Regions from separate parts of the Streptomyces sp. JLBG701 genome, predicted to be linked through region 2. Evidence: riboswitches for the same ligand, from Rfam matches in the RefSeq annotation. Region 2 holds a riboswitch; each other region holds the start of a gene.
The links. Region 2 has a riboswitch for S-adenosylmethionine ahead of thrC (threonine synthase). Riboswitches for the same ligand answer to the same signal wherever they lie in the genome.
Positions count from the first base shown of each region.

Region 1: linked by a shared signal. The riboswitch ahead of AC5DRG_RS14440 (aminotransferase class V-fold PLP-dependent enzyme) and the one ahead of thrC (threonine synthase) in region 2 are both predicted to bind S-adenosylmethionine.
Region 3: linked by a shared signal. The riboswitch ahead of AC5DRG_RS01610 (putative leader peptide) and the one ahead of thrC (threonine synthase) in region 2 are both predicted to bind S-adenosylmethionine.

Region 1 is NZ_CM178588.1:3,155,592-3,158,857, forward strand. It holds gene AC5DRG_RS14440 (aminotransferase class V-fold PLP-dependent enzyme) at 1-1,290, opposite strand, end outside; SAM riboswitch class IV at 1,418-1,534, opposite strand; gene trpD (anthranilate phosphoribosyltransferase) at 1,611-2,675, opposite strand; gene qcrB (cytochrome bc1 complex cytochrome b subunit) at 2,800-3,266, opposite strand, start outside.
Region 2 is NZ_CM178588.1:5,252,353-5,255,618, reverse strand. It holds gene AC5DRG_RS23995 (glucosyl-3-phosphoglycerate synthase) at 48-992, opposite strand; SAM riboswitch class I at 1,150-1,310, shown strand; gene thrC (threonine synthase) at 1,329-2,627, shown strand; gene AC5DRG_RS23985 (ubiquitin-like small modifier protein 1) at 2,624-2,902, shown strand.
Region 3 is NZ_CM178588.1:311,272-314,537, forward strand. It holds gene AC5DRG_RS01600 (MerR family transcriptional regulator) at 1-231, opposite strand, end outside; gene AC5DRG_RS01605 (MDR family NADP-dependent oxidoreductase) at 261-1,277, opposite strand; SAM riboswitch class IV at 1,485-1,594, shown strand; gene AC5DRG_RS01610 (putative leader peptide) at 1,673-1,747, shown strand; gene AC5DRG_RS01615 (ABC transporter substrate-binding protein) at 1,935-2,336, shown strand; partial or broken gene AC5DRG_RS01620 (SDR family NAD(P)-dependent oxidoreductase) at 2,390-2,581, shown strand; gene AC5DRG_RS01625 (hypothetical protein) at 2,635-2,871, opposite strand; gene AC5DRG_RS01630 (macro domain-containing protein) at 2,951-3,266, shown strand, end outside.

The DNA of each region.
Region 1 (3,266 bases), 2.1 Mb from region 2:
CACTGCGCCAACGAAACGCTCGACGTGCTCGTCCGGCGTGCCCGCGCCGAAGCTCACGCGGATGGCGTTGAGGGACTTCTCGCCGGGGGCCGCCTCGGGGGCGCCGCACTCGCCCTGGGTCTGCGGGTCGCTGCCGAGCAGGGTGCGCACCAGCGGGTGGGCGCAGAACAGGCCGTCGCGTACGCCGATGCCGTACTCGGCGGAGAGGGCCGCGGCGAAGTGCGAGCTGTTCCAGCCCTCGACGACGAAGGAGATGACGCCGACGCGCGGCGCGTCGTCCCCGAAGAGGGAGAGGATCCTGACCTCGGGCACCTCGGCGAGGCCCGCGCGGACGGTGTCGATCAGGTGCTGCTCGCGCGCGACCAGCGTGTCGAAGCCGGCCTCGGTCAGCGCCTTGCAGGCGGAGGCGATGGAGTAGACGCCGATGACGTTGGGCGAGCCCGCCTCATGCCGCGCCGCGCTCTCGTGCCACTCCACGTCCACTCCCCCGTCCTCGCGCCGCGTGACCTTGCGGCTGGCGCCGCCGCCCGCGAGGTAGGGGTCGGCCGCCCGCAGCCAGTCGGCCCGTCCGGCCAGCACGCCGGAGCCGAAGGGGGCGTACAGCTTGTGCCCGGAGAAGGCGACCCAGTCGACGTCGAGATCCTGGACGGAGACCGGGTGGTGCGGGGCCAGCTGGGCGGCGTCCAGGACGATCCGGGCACCGTGGGCGTGGGCCACGGCGGCGAGCTCGCGTACGGGCCACAGCTCGCCGGTGACGTTGGAGGCGCCGGTGACGCAGACGAGGGCCGTGCCCTGGGGGTCACGCTCGGCGAGGGCCCGCTCCAGGGTCCGTACGGCCTGCTGCGGGGTGCGCGGCGCGTTGAGGTAGGTGACCTTCGCGTCCTTCCACGGCAGCAGCGAGGCGTGGTGCTCGGTCTCGAAGACGAAGACCTGGCAGTCGGCGGGGAGGGCGGCGGCGAGGAGGTTGAGGGAGTCGGTGGTGGACCGGGTGAAGACCAGCTGGTCGTCGGCGCGGCAGTCCAGGAACTCGGCGACCGTCTTCCGGGCGTCCTCGAAGAGGTCGGTGGAGAGCTGGGAGAGGTAGCCGGCCCCGCGGTGGACGCTTCCGTAGTACGGGGCGTAGGCCGCCACGTCGTCCCAGACACGCTGGAGCGCGGGCGCGCTGGCCGCGTAGTCGAGTGCGGCGTAGGTGACTTCGCCACCCGTGACGAGCGGGACGGTGACATCCCGGCCCAGAACGGGCAGCGGGGCACAAACCGAAGTGTTGGCGGCAACGGTGGAGACAGACATGGCGAAACTCCCGTGAGAGGAAAGAACGAAGACGCAAAGAGGGATGCGGAAGCGGGGCTCTGCGGCCCTATCGCATTCGGTTGCTCACGAGAGACTCCTCGACGACCAGGACCCCTGGCGTGCGAGGGGTCCGCGCTTGCCGTGGACCTAGCTGTCCACAGCCTGGTCTTCACCCGGGGCACCCCGCCACGGACGGAGGGTTGCCGGACAGTCGGCCGGGGCCTCATGACTGTCACTCATGACCTGGTCCAAAAACCTACGCGAAAAAAACGATGTCCCGCAACCCGTGTCCGGATCGCGGGACATCCCTCGGCCAGGAACTACCTGTTGCTGGCCGCCACCCAGCGCTCAAGGGTGCGCTTCGCCGCCCCCGAGTCGATCGACTCCGCGGCCTTCTCCATGGCGGCCCGGAGCTGGTCCGCCAGGGGTCCGTCGCCCGGGTCCAGGGCGACCAGCGCTGCCGCCGAGTTCAGCAGCACCGCGTCGCGCACCGGTCCGGTCTCGCCGTTCAGCAAGCGCTGGGCCACGTCCGCGTTGTACGACGCGTCCGCGCCCCGCAGCGCCTCCACGGGGACCAGCTCGATGCCGACGTCGCGTGGGTCGAAGGACTCCTCGGTGACCTTGCCGTCCCGGACGACCCACACATGGGACGTGGCCGTGGTCGTCAGCTCGTCGAGGCCGTCGTCGCCGCGGAACACCAGGGCCGAGTTGCCGCGCTCCGCGAAGACGCCCGCCACGATCGGCGCCATCCGCGGGTCGGCGACGCCCACCGCCTGGGCCTTCACCTTCGCCGGGTTGGTCAGCGGGCCGAGGACGTTGAACGTCGTCCGGATCCCCAACTGGCCGCGCGCGGCGGCCACATGACGCAGCGCCGGGTGGAACTTCACCGCGAAGCAGAAGGTGATCCCGGCCTCCTCCGCGACCTCGGCGACCCGCTGCGGCGTCAGCTGCAGATTGACGCCCAGCTTCTCCAGGACGTCCGAGGATCCGGAGGCGGAGGACGCGGCACGGTTGCCGTGCTTGACGACCTTCGCGCCCGTACCGGCCACCACGATCGACGACATCGTGGAGATGTTCACGGTCTTCGCGCCGTCGCCGCCCGTGCCGACGATGTCGACCGTGCGCCCCGGCACCTCGATAACGTTCGCGTGCTCGTACATCGTCCGGACGAGGCCGGTGATCTCCTCGACCGTCTCGCCCTTGGCCCGCAGCGCCACCACGAACCCGGCGATCTGCGCGTCGGTCGCCTCACCGCGCAGGATCCGGTCCATCGCCCAGGCGGTGTCCTCGGCACTCTGGTCACGGCCCTCCAGCAGACCGTTCAGTACCTCGGGCCAGGAACGGCCCGCCGCGGTGTCGCCTCCAGCGGGGGTCACAGCGCTCATAAAGCCGCTCCTGAATGTCGTAGAAGAAGTGTGAGCCCCACCCTATCCAGCCCGGGGGCACGGCGAAGGGCCCCGTCCGGTCTGCGGACGGGGCCCTTCGGGTGGCGCGTGGCGTGCGCAGCGATCAGTGGTGGCCGTGGCCGCTCGTGATCTCCTTGTACTCCTCAACGGTGGGCTTGGAGATCTGGCTCTCCTCGCCGTAGTAGGCCTCGCTGAGCTTGGCGCGCAGCTTCTCGGTGCCCTTCACCTTGCGCTCGACACCGTTCTCGTCGACCGTCGCGCCGATCGCGGCCGGCACGTACTGCTCGTGCGCGGTCAGCGTGTGCAGCGCGTCCTGGCTGAGCGGCTCGTGCACCTCGATGAACTCACCGTGCGGCAGGCGCTTGATGATGCCCGACTCGCGGCCGTGCAGCACCTTGTCCTTGTCGCGGCGCTGAAGGCCGAGGCAGATCCGCTTGGTGATGACGAACGCGATGACCGGGGCGACGAAGAACGAGACCCGGACGAACCAGGTGATGGCGTTGATCGACAGGTGGAAGTGAGTGGCCCAGAGGTCGTTTCCACCACCGATCAGCAGCACCATGTACCAGG
Region 2 (3,266 bases):
GTCAGGTCCGTATACGACCGGCGGAGTTCGTTACTCCACGCTTACACCTACGCCGCCTTGCGTGACTGGTACTCGGCGATTTCAGCCATCGGCGGCCGCTCCTCCATGTCCACGGAGTAGGTGCGCGGCTCGAAACCGTCCGGGCCCCGTTCGAACTGGGTGATGGCCGGCCGGATGAGGTGACCGCGGGCCAGCCGGAGCTGGGCGGTGCGGTAGATCGCGGCGGCCATACGGCCCAGGGCCTGGCCGTCCTGGTGGCGGTGCTTGCGCACACCCACGTCGACCTGGGCGAGGGCGTCCAGGCCCACCAGGTGCAGGGCGTCGACCAGCATGCCCAGCTCCACGCCGTAGCCGACGGGGAACGGGAGCTGTTCGAGCAGGGAGCGGCGGGCCGCGTACTCGCCGCCGAGCGGCTGGACGAAGCCCGCGAGCTGCGGCCAGTGCATGTTCAGCAGCGGGCGGGCCATCAGTTCGGTCACGCGACCGCCCTGACCTGCGGCGCCGCCGAGTGGACGGTCGTACATCCCTTTTACGAGGTCGACGCCGGGGTCGGTGAGCAGCGGGCCCACGATTCCGGAGACGAAGTCGGAGGAGAACTCCTTCAGGTCCGCGTCGATGAAGCAGACGATGTCACCGGTGGTGACCAGCAGCGAACGCCACAGGACCTCGCCCTTGCCGGGCACGGCCGGGATGCGCGGCAGGATGTCGTCGCGGTGGACGACCCTGGCGCCGGCGGCGGCGGCCACCTCGGAGGTGCGGTCGGTGGAGCCCGAGTCGACGACGACTATCTCGTCGACGAGCGGGACCTGTTGCATGAGGTCATGACGGATGATGGCGACGATGTCGCCTACCGTCTCCTCCTCGTTGAGCGCCGGCAGTACGACACTGACCGACTGGCCCGTTGCACGTTTGGCGGCCAGGATCTTGTGGAGCGGGCGATCGGTCATGGACCAGGAGCGATTGCTCAGCCAGCGCTCGGCTTCTTCCAGCACAGTAAGCGGCTCCTCACTGTCGCGGACCAGCACGTCGGTGTGTGATCCATCTCGCGGTTCGGACGACTCTCTCAACTGTCCTGGCCTTCGGTTACAGTCTTGAGCAACGTTGATGACCATCGCATGTCGGGGGTCGTTGGCGTCTACAACCGAATACCGCTCATCCAGAGGGGCAGAGGGATACGGCCCGATGAAGCCCCGGCAACCCTCCAGCCGGTCTCGTACCGACCGATCATTGTCGATCGCTCCGCGAGGCTCCCGGCTCGGGAAGGTGCCAAATCCGTCTCACGGCGAGATGCGTCGTGAGGAAGATGAGGAGAAAGGGCCTCGCCTCACATGGCTGCGCAGACAGTTGCAAGCACCACGAACTCCGTAGACGCGGTTGACCTCGGTCCCGCCTCGGCGCTCTCCTGCCGCGAATGCGGCCACCGCGTCCCCCTCGGCCCGGTCTTCGCGTGCGAGGAGTGTTTCGGCCCGCTGGAGATCGCCTACGACTTCTCCTCGTACGACACCGAGGAGCTCCGCAAGCGCATCGAAGCGGGACCCGCGAACATCTGGCGTTACGCCCCGCTGCTGCCGGTACCGGCCGACGTGGCCGACAAGCCGAACATCAACCCCGGCTGGACCAAGCTCGTCAAGGCCGACAACCTCGCCCGCGCGCTGGGCGTCGACGCCGGCAAGCTCTTCGTCAAGGACGACTCCGGCAACCCGACGCACTCCTTCAAGGACCGCGTCGTAGCGCAGGCCATCGAAGCGGCCCGCGCCTTCAACTTCACCACCCTCTCCTGCTCCTCCACCGGCAACCTCGCCGGCGCGGTCGGTGCCGCCGCCGCCCGGGCCGGCTTCCGCTCCTGCGTGTTCATCCCGCACGACCTGGAGCAGGGCAAGGTCGTCATGGCCGCGGTCTACGGCGGCGAGCTCGTCGGCATCGAGGGCAACTACGACGACGTGAACCGCTTCTGCTCCGAGCTGATCGGCGACCCGGCCGGCGAGGGCTGGGGCTTCGTCAACGTCAACCTGCGGCCCTACTACGCCGAGGGCTCCAAGACCCTCGCGTACGAGATCTGCGAGCAGCTCGGCTGGCAGCTGCCCGACCAGCTGGTCATCCCGATCGCCTCCGGCTCGCAGCTCACCAAGGTCGACAAGGGCCTCCAGGAGCTCATCAAGCTCGGGCTCGTCGAGGACAAGCCGTACAAGATCTTCGGTGCGCAGGCCGAGGGCTGCTCGCCGGTGTCCGTGGCCTACAAGGCCGGCCACGACGTCGTACGGCCGCAGAAGCCGAACACGATCGCCAAGTCGCTGGCGATCGGCAACCCGGCGGACGGTCCCTACGTCCTCGACATCGCGCGCCGCACGGGTGGTGCCGTGGAGGACGTCAACGACGAGCAGGTCGTCGACGCGATCAAGCTTCTCGCGCAGACCGAGGGCATCTTCGCCGAGACGGCGGGTGGCGTGACGGTCGGTGTCACGCGCAAGCTGATCGAGAACGGTCTCCTGGACCCGACCCTCACCACGGTCGTGCTGAACACCGGCGACGGCCTGAAGACCCTGGACGCGGTGGCCTCGGACACCGGCCTCACCGCGACCATCCGCCCGAACCTGGACTCCTTCCGAGAGGCTGGCCTCGCGTCATGAGCGTCAACGTCCGCATCCCCACCATCCTGCGCACCTACACCGGCGGTAAGGCCGAAGTCGCCGCCGAAGGTGCGACCCTCGGTGAGGTCATCGCCGACCTGGAGAAGAACCACACCGGCATCGCCGCCCGCGTCCTTGACGATCAGGGCAAGCTGCGCCGCTTCGTCAACGTCTACGTCAACGACGACGACGTTCGCTTCGAGCAGGGCCTGGAGACGGCCACGCCGGACGGTGCGGGCGTGTCGATCATTCCGGCCGTCGCCGGCGGCTGCTGAGCTCTTTCGGGGGCCGAGTCACTCACTGTTCACCGAATTGCCCTCTCCGTGAGAGAAACGGAGGGGGCAATTCTGCATGGTTGAGCGCGGTACAGTTGGGGAACGCGCCCTGTTTCTCTTGCCGGGCGCATATGAGTTCCTGCCGCGGGCGCGATAAGAAGCAGCCAATGTGTGCAGGCTTTTTGCGTTAATTGCTCTTTTTGTAGAGCCCGACTTGCCCTGAATTCCGGCGAATTCTCCATATATTCCCGATCGGGCGCGCCCAGAATTCTCGTCCGACTGACCTGTTGCAGACGGCAGTTGGGCAGATACATTCAGCGGCGGTCGACGCGTTCCGGCGCACGCCCCCAACCGTGGGGGGTGA
Region 3 (3,266 bases), 4.9 Mb from region 2:
CGGCGGGCCGTCGGGCAGTGCGTCGAGGATGTCGACGAGGATTCGTACATCGCCGATGGTGAGGCCGGAGTCCAGCAGTTCGCGGACGGCGCGCAGACGGCGTACGTCCTCCTCTCCGTACTCACGCTGTCCTGACGACGTTCGCCGTGCCGTGAGCAGGCCGCGCTGCTCGTAGTAGCGCAGGGTACGAGGGGTGACGCCCAAGGCCGCGGCCGCGTCGCCGATGCGCATTCCATCCTCCAGGGGCAGGTGTCCAGCGGCTACAGCTCCACCACCACCGTGCCGATGTGGCGCCCTTCGAGGAGTTCCATGAGCGCGCGGGGCGCCTGGTCGATTCCCGACAGGCGGGTGTGCGGAATGGTGATCGTGCCCTCGCGGAGGGAACGGGCGAACACCTCCGGGTATTCCGCCAGTGCGTCCCGGTGGTGGGTGCCGTTGATGCCGCGGATCCGGACGCCCCGCAGGATGAGCGAGTAGGTGTCGATCTCGACGGATGCCGTGACCTCGCCCAGCACTTGTGCGGAGAGCGCTCCGACCAGGCCCACCCGGGCACCCGGGCGGGCGAGGGCCAGCGCGGCCTGGAGCTGCTCCCCGCCGACGTTGTCCACGACCGCGTCGATGCCCTCGGGGGCCGCTTTGCGCAGCTGCTCCTCGATCGGACCGGCTCCGCGGAGCACGACCGCGTCATACCCCAGTGTCTCGACCAGGTAGTCGGCCTTGTGTTGTGAGCTGGTGCTGCCGATGACGCGCGCGGCCCCGCGGAGGCGGGCGAACTGCCCGGCCAGGGTGCCGAGTCCGCCTGCCGCGCCGGAGACGAACACCGTGTCCCCCTCCCGCACCTCGGCTCCCCGGACGACGCCGATCCACGCGGACGGCCCCTGCGACAGATGCGCCACCAGGTCCGGCAGAGCCGCCAGGTCGACGGGCTGCACGGTGCTCATGTCCACGACCGCGTACTCGCGGAACCCCGACCAGTGCGACACCAGGTCACCGGGGCGCAGTTCCCCGCCGGGAGCCGTCACCACCTCGCCGAGGGCCGGAGCCGACAGTGGCCGGCCCACTTCGAACGACGGCAGCGGCATCCCGGCGTCCTCCTTCATCAGAGTGCGCAGTGAGGCGGCAACGCTCATCATCCGATTGCGCACCAGCACCTGTCCGGGTGCCGGCTCGGGGACGGGGACCTCCGTCACGGTGAAGTGGTCGGGGCTGAGGGCGCCTTCGGGACGGGAGGCGAGGCGGACCTCGCGGTGAGTGGCGGGGATGGGCGATGCGGACATCAACGGGCTCCTGACCGGTCGGAGGAGGACCGCACACCACGTGCGGCGCCCACCGACGTTAGGAGTTGACGCACACGTCAAGGTCAAGCCGGGGAGGGGCACTCTCAGCCGTCCCCGTGACTTCGCAACTGTCCTTTGATTGCCGCGAGTTGTCCGATTCGATTGCGATATTGACGGATAGAGAAGCCGCTCCGTAAGATCGCGAGCGGCATTGAGTGTCAGCGTCAAGCCCTGGCTCGCTGATCGGCAACCCTCCTCCGCGGTGGGGTGCTCCAGGTGAAAGCCCGGCGGGGTCACCGATCCCGCAAACGCGTGGCCCGGTGATCGGGCCTGAGACGGGGAGGACCAGCGTGCGGCACACCGGCGGCAGTCTGAGTGCCTCGATCGCGGCTGCGGTGACGTTCTCCGGATTCTCGCGGCGACGCCACATCGATCTGCAGCGCTTCACCAGTTGCCTGTGTAGCGGCTGACGACACCCCCTTGCCGGCCGGCGTTCGCTCCCGGCCCTGGTAGGCGCAGTCACCGTCACGCCGTCATCGGCGCAACCTTTCCCCTTTGAACGGTGTCGACCCGTCCCCGGTCGGCGCCTTCCACGCATCGCCGCGCCCTGCACCAGCACGTGTGCGGTGACTTTGACGTAGGAGAACCCCTTCCGTGATGTCACATCCGGATTTCCGACCCGCCCGATGGTCGGCACTCGCCGCCCTGGTGACCGGCAGCCTCCTGCTGAGCGCCTGCTCGTCGAGCAGCAGCGCAGGCTCGGGCAACGGCGACTCCCAGCCCCGGTCCGGTGGCACCCTGACCTTCGCGGTGGGTTCCGACGCCGGCTGCGTGGATCCGCAGCAGGTGGGCAGCAACGACACCATCTACTCGCTGCGTCAGATCGTGGACTCCCTGACCGACGAGGACCCCAAGACCGGCAGGATCGTGCCGTGGCTGGCCAAGAGCTGGGACATCAGCGCGGACACGACGACGTTCACCTTCCACCTGAGATCCGGTGTGACCTTCAGTGACGGATCGGCGCTGACCGCGCAGGTGGTCAAGGACAACGCCTGCTGAAGGCGGCCGAGGACAGTCCGCGCCGGGTCGCCGACATCGTCAACATCAGCTCGATCGCCGGCCGTGTCGCCTGGAACGGCTACGGCGTCCACAACCTCACCAAGTTCGGCGTGAACGGGTTCACCGAGTCCCTGCGTCAGGAGGTCACCCGGCGGCATGTCCGCGTCGGCGTCCTGGAGCCGGGCGGCGTGGACACCGAGCTGGGCTCGCACAACAAGCCCGAGATCCAGGGCGCGATGATCACCCCTTTCTACGAGACGACCGAGGTCCTGGCCCCCGACGACGTCGCTGACGGCGCCTACATGGTCACCCGTCCCCGCCACGCCTCCGTAGCTGCCCGTCCTGCGCGAGCACCGGCCAACAGACCGGCGCCCCCGCCAAGCTCGCTCGCGCTCTGCTCGCCATCGCCGACCAGGACAAGCCTCTGCAGCGCTTCGTCGCCGGCGCCGACGCCATCGAAGGCGTCAAGGCCAAGGCCAACGAACTCCTCGCCCAGGCCGAAGCCTCCCGCGAACTCGGCGGCAACCTCGCCCACGACGACACCACCGCCTGAGCACCGGCCCACAGCCGTACGACCGCCGGTATGCGTTCGGCACTGGTGGCATCATCAGGGCATGGCTGCGATCGAGGTCGTTCAGGGCGACATCACGCTTCAGGACACGGACGCCATCGTCACCGCCGCGAACGAGTCGCTGATGGGCGGGGGCGGCGTGGACGGCGCCATCCACCGGGCAGCTGGTCGACGGCTCGCGGTCGCGGGCGCCGCGATCGGTCCGTGTGAGCCTGGTGACGCTGTGGCGACGCCGGCCTTCGACCTCGACCCGCCGGTCAAGCACGTCATCCACACCGTCGGTCCGGTCTGGGAAGGCGGCGAGTACGGCGAGGCTGAGGTCCTTGCCTCCTGCTACCGGCGCTGCCTTGAAGTCGCGG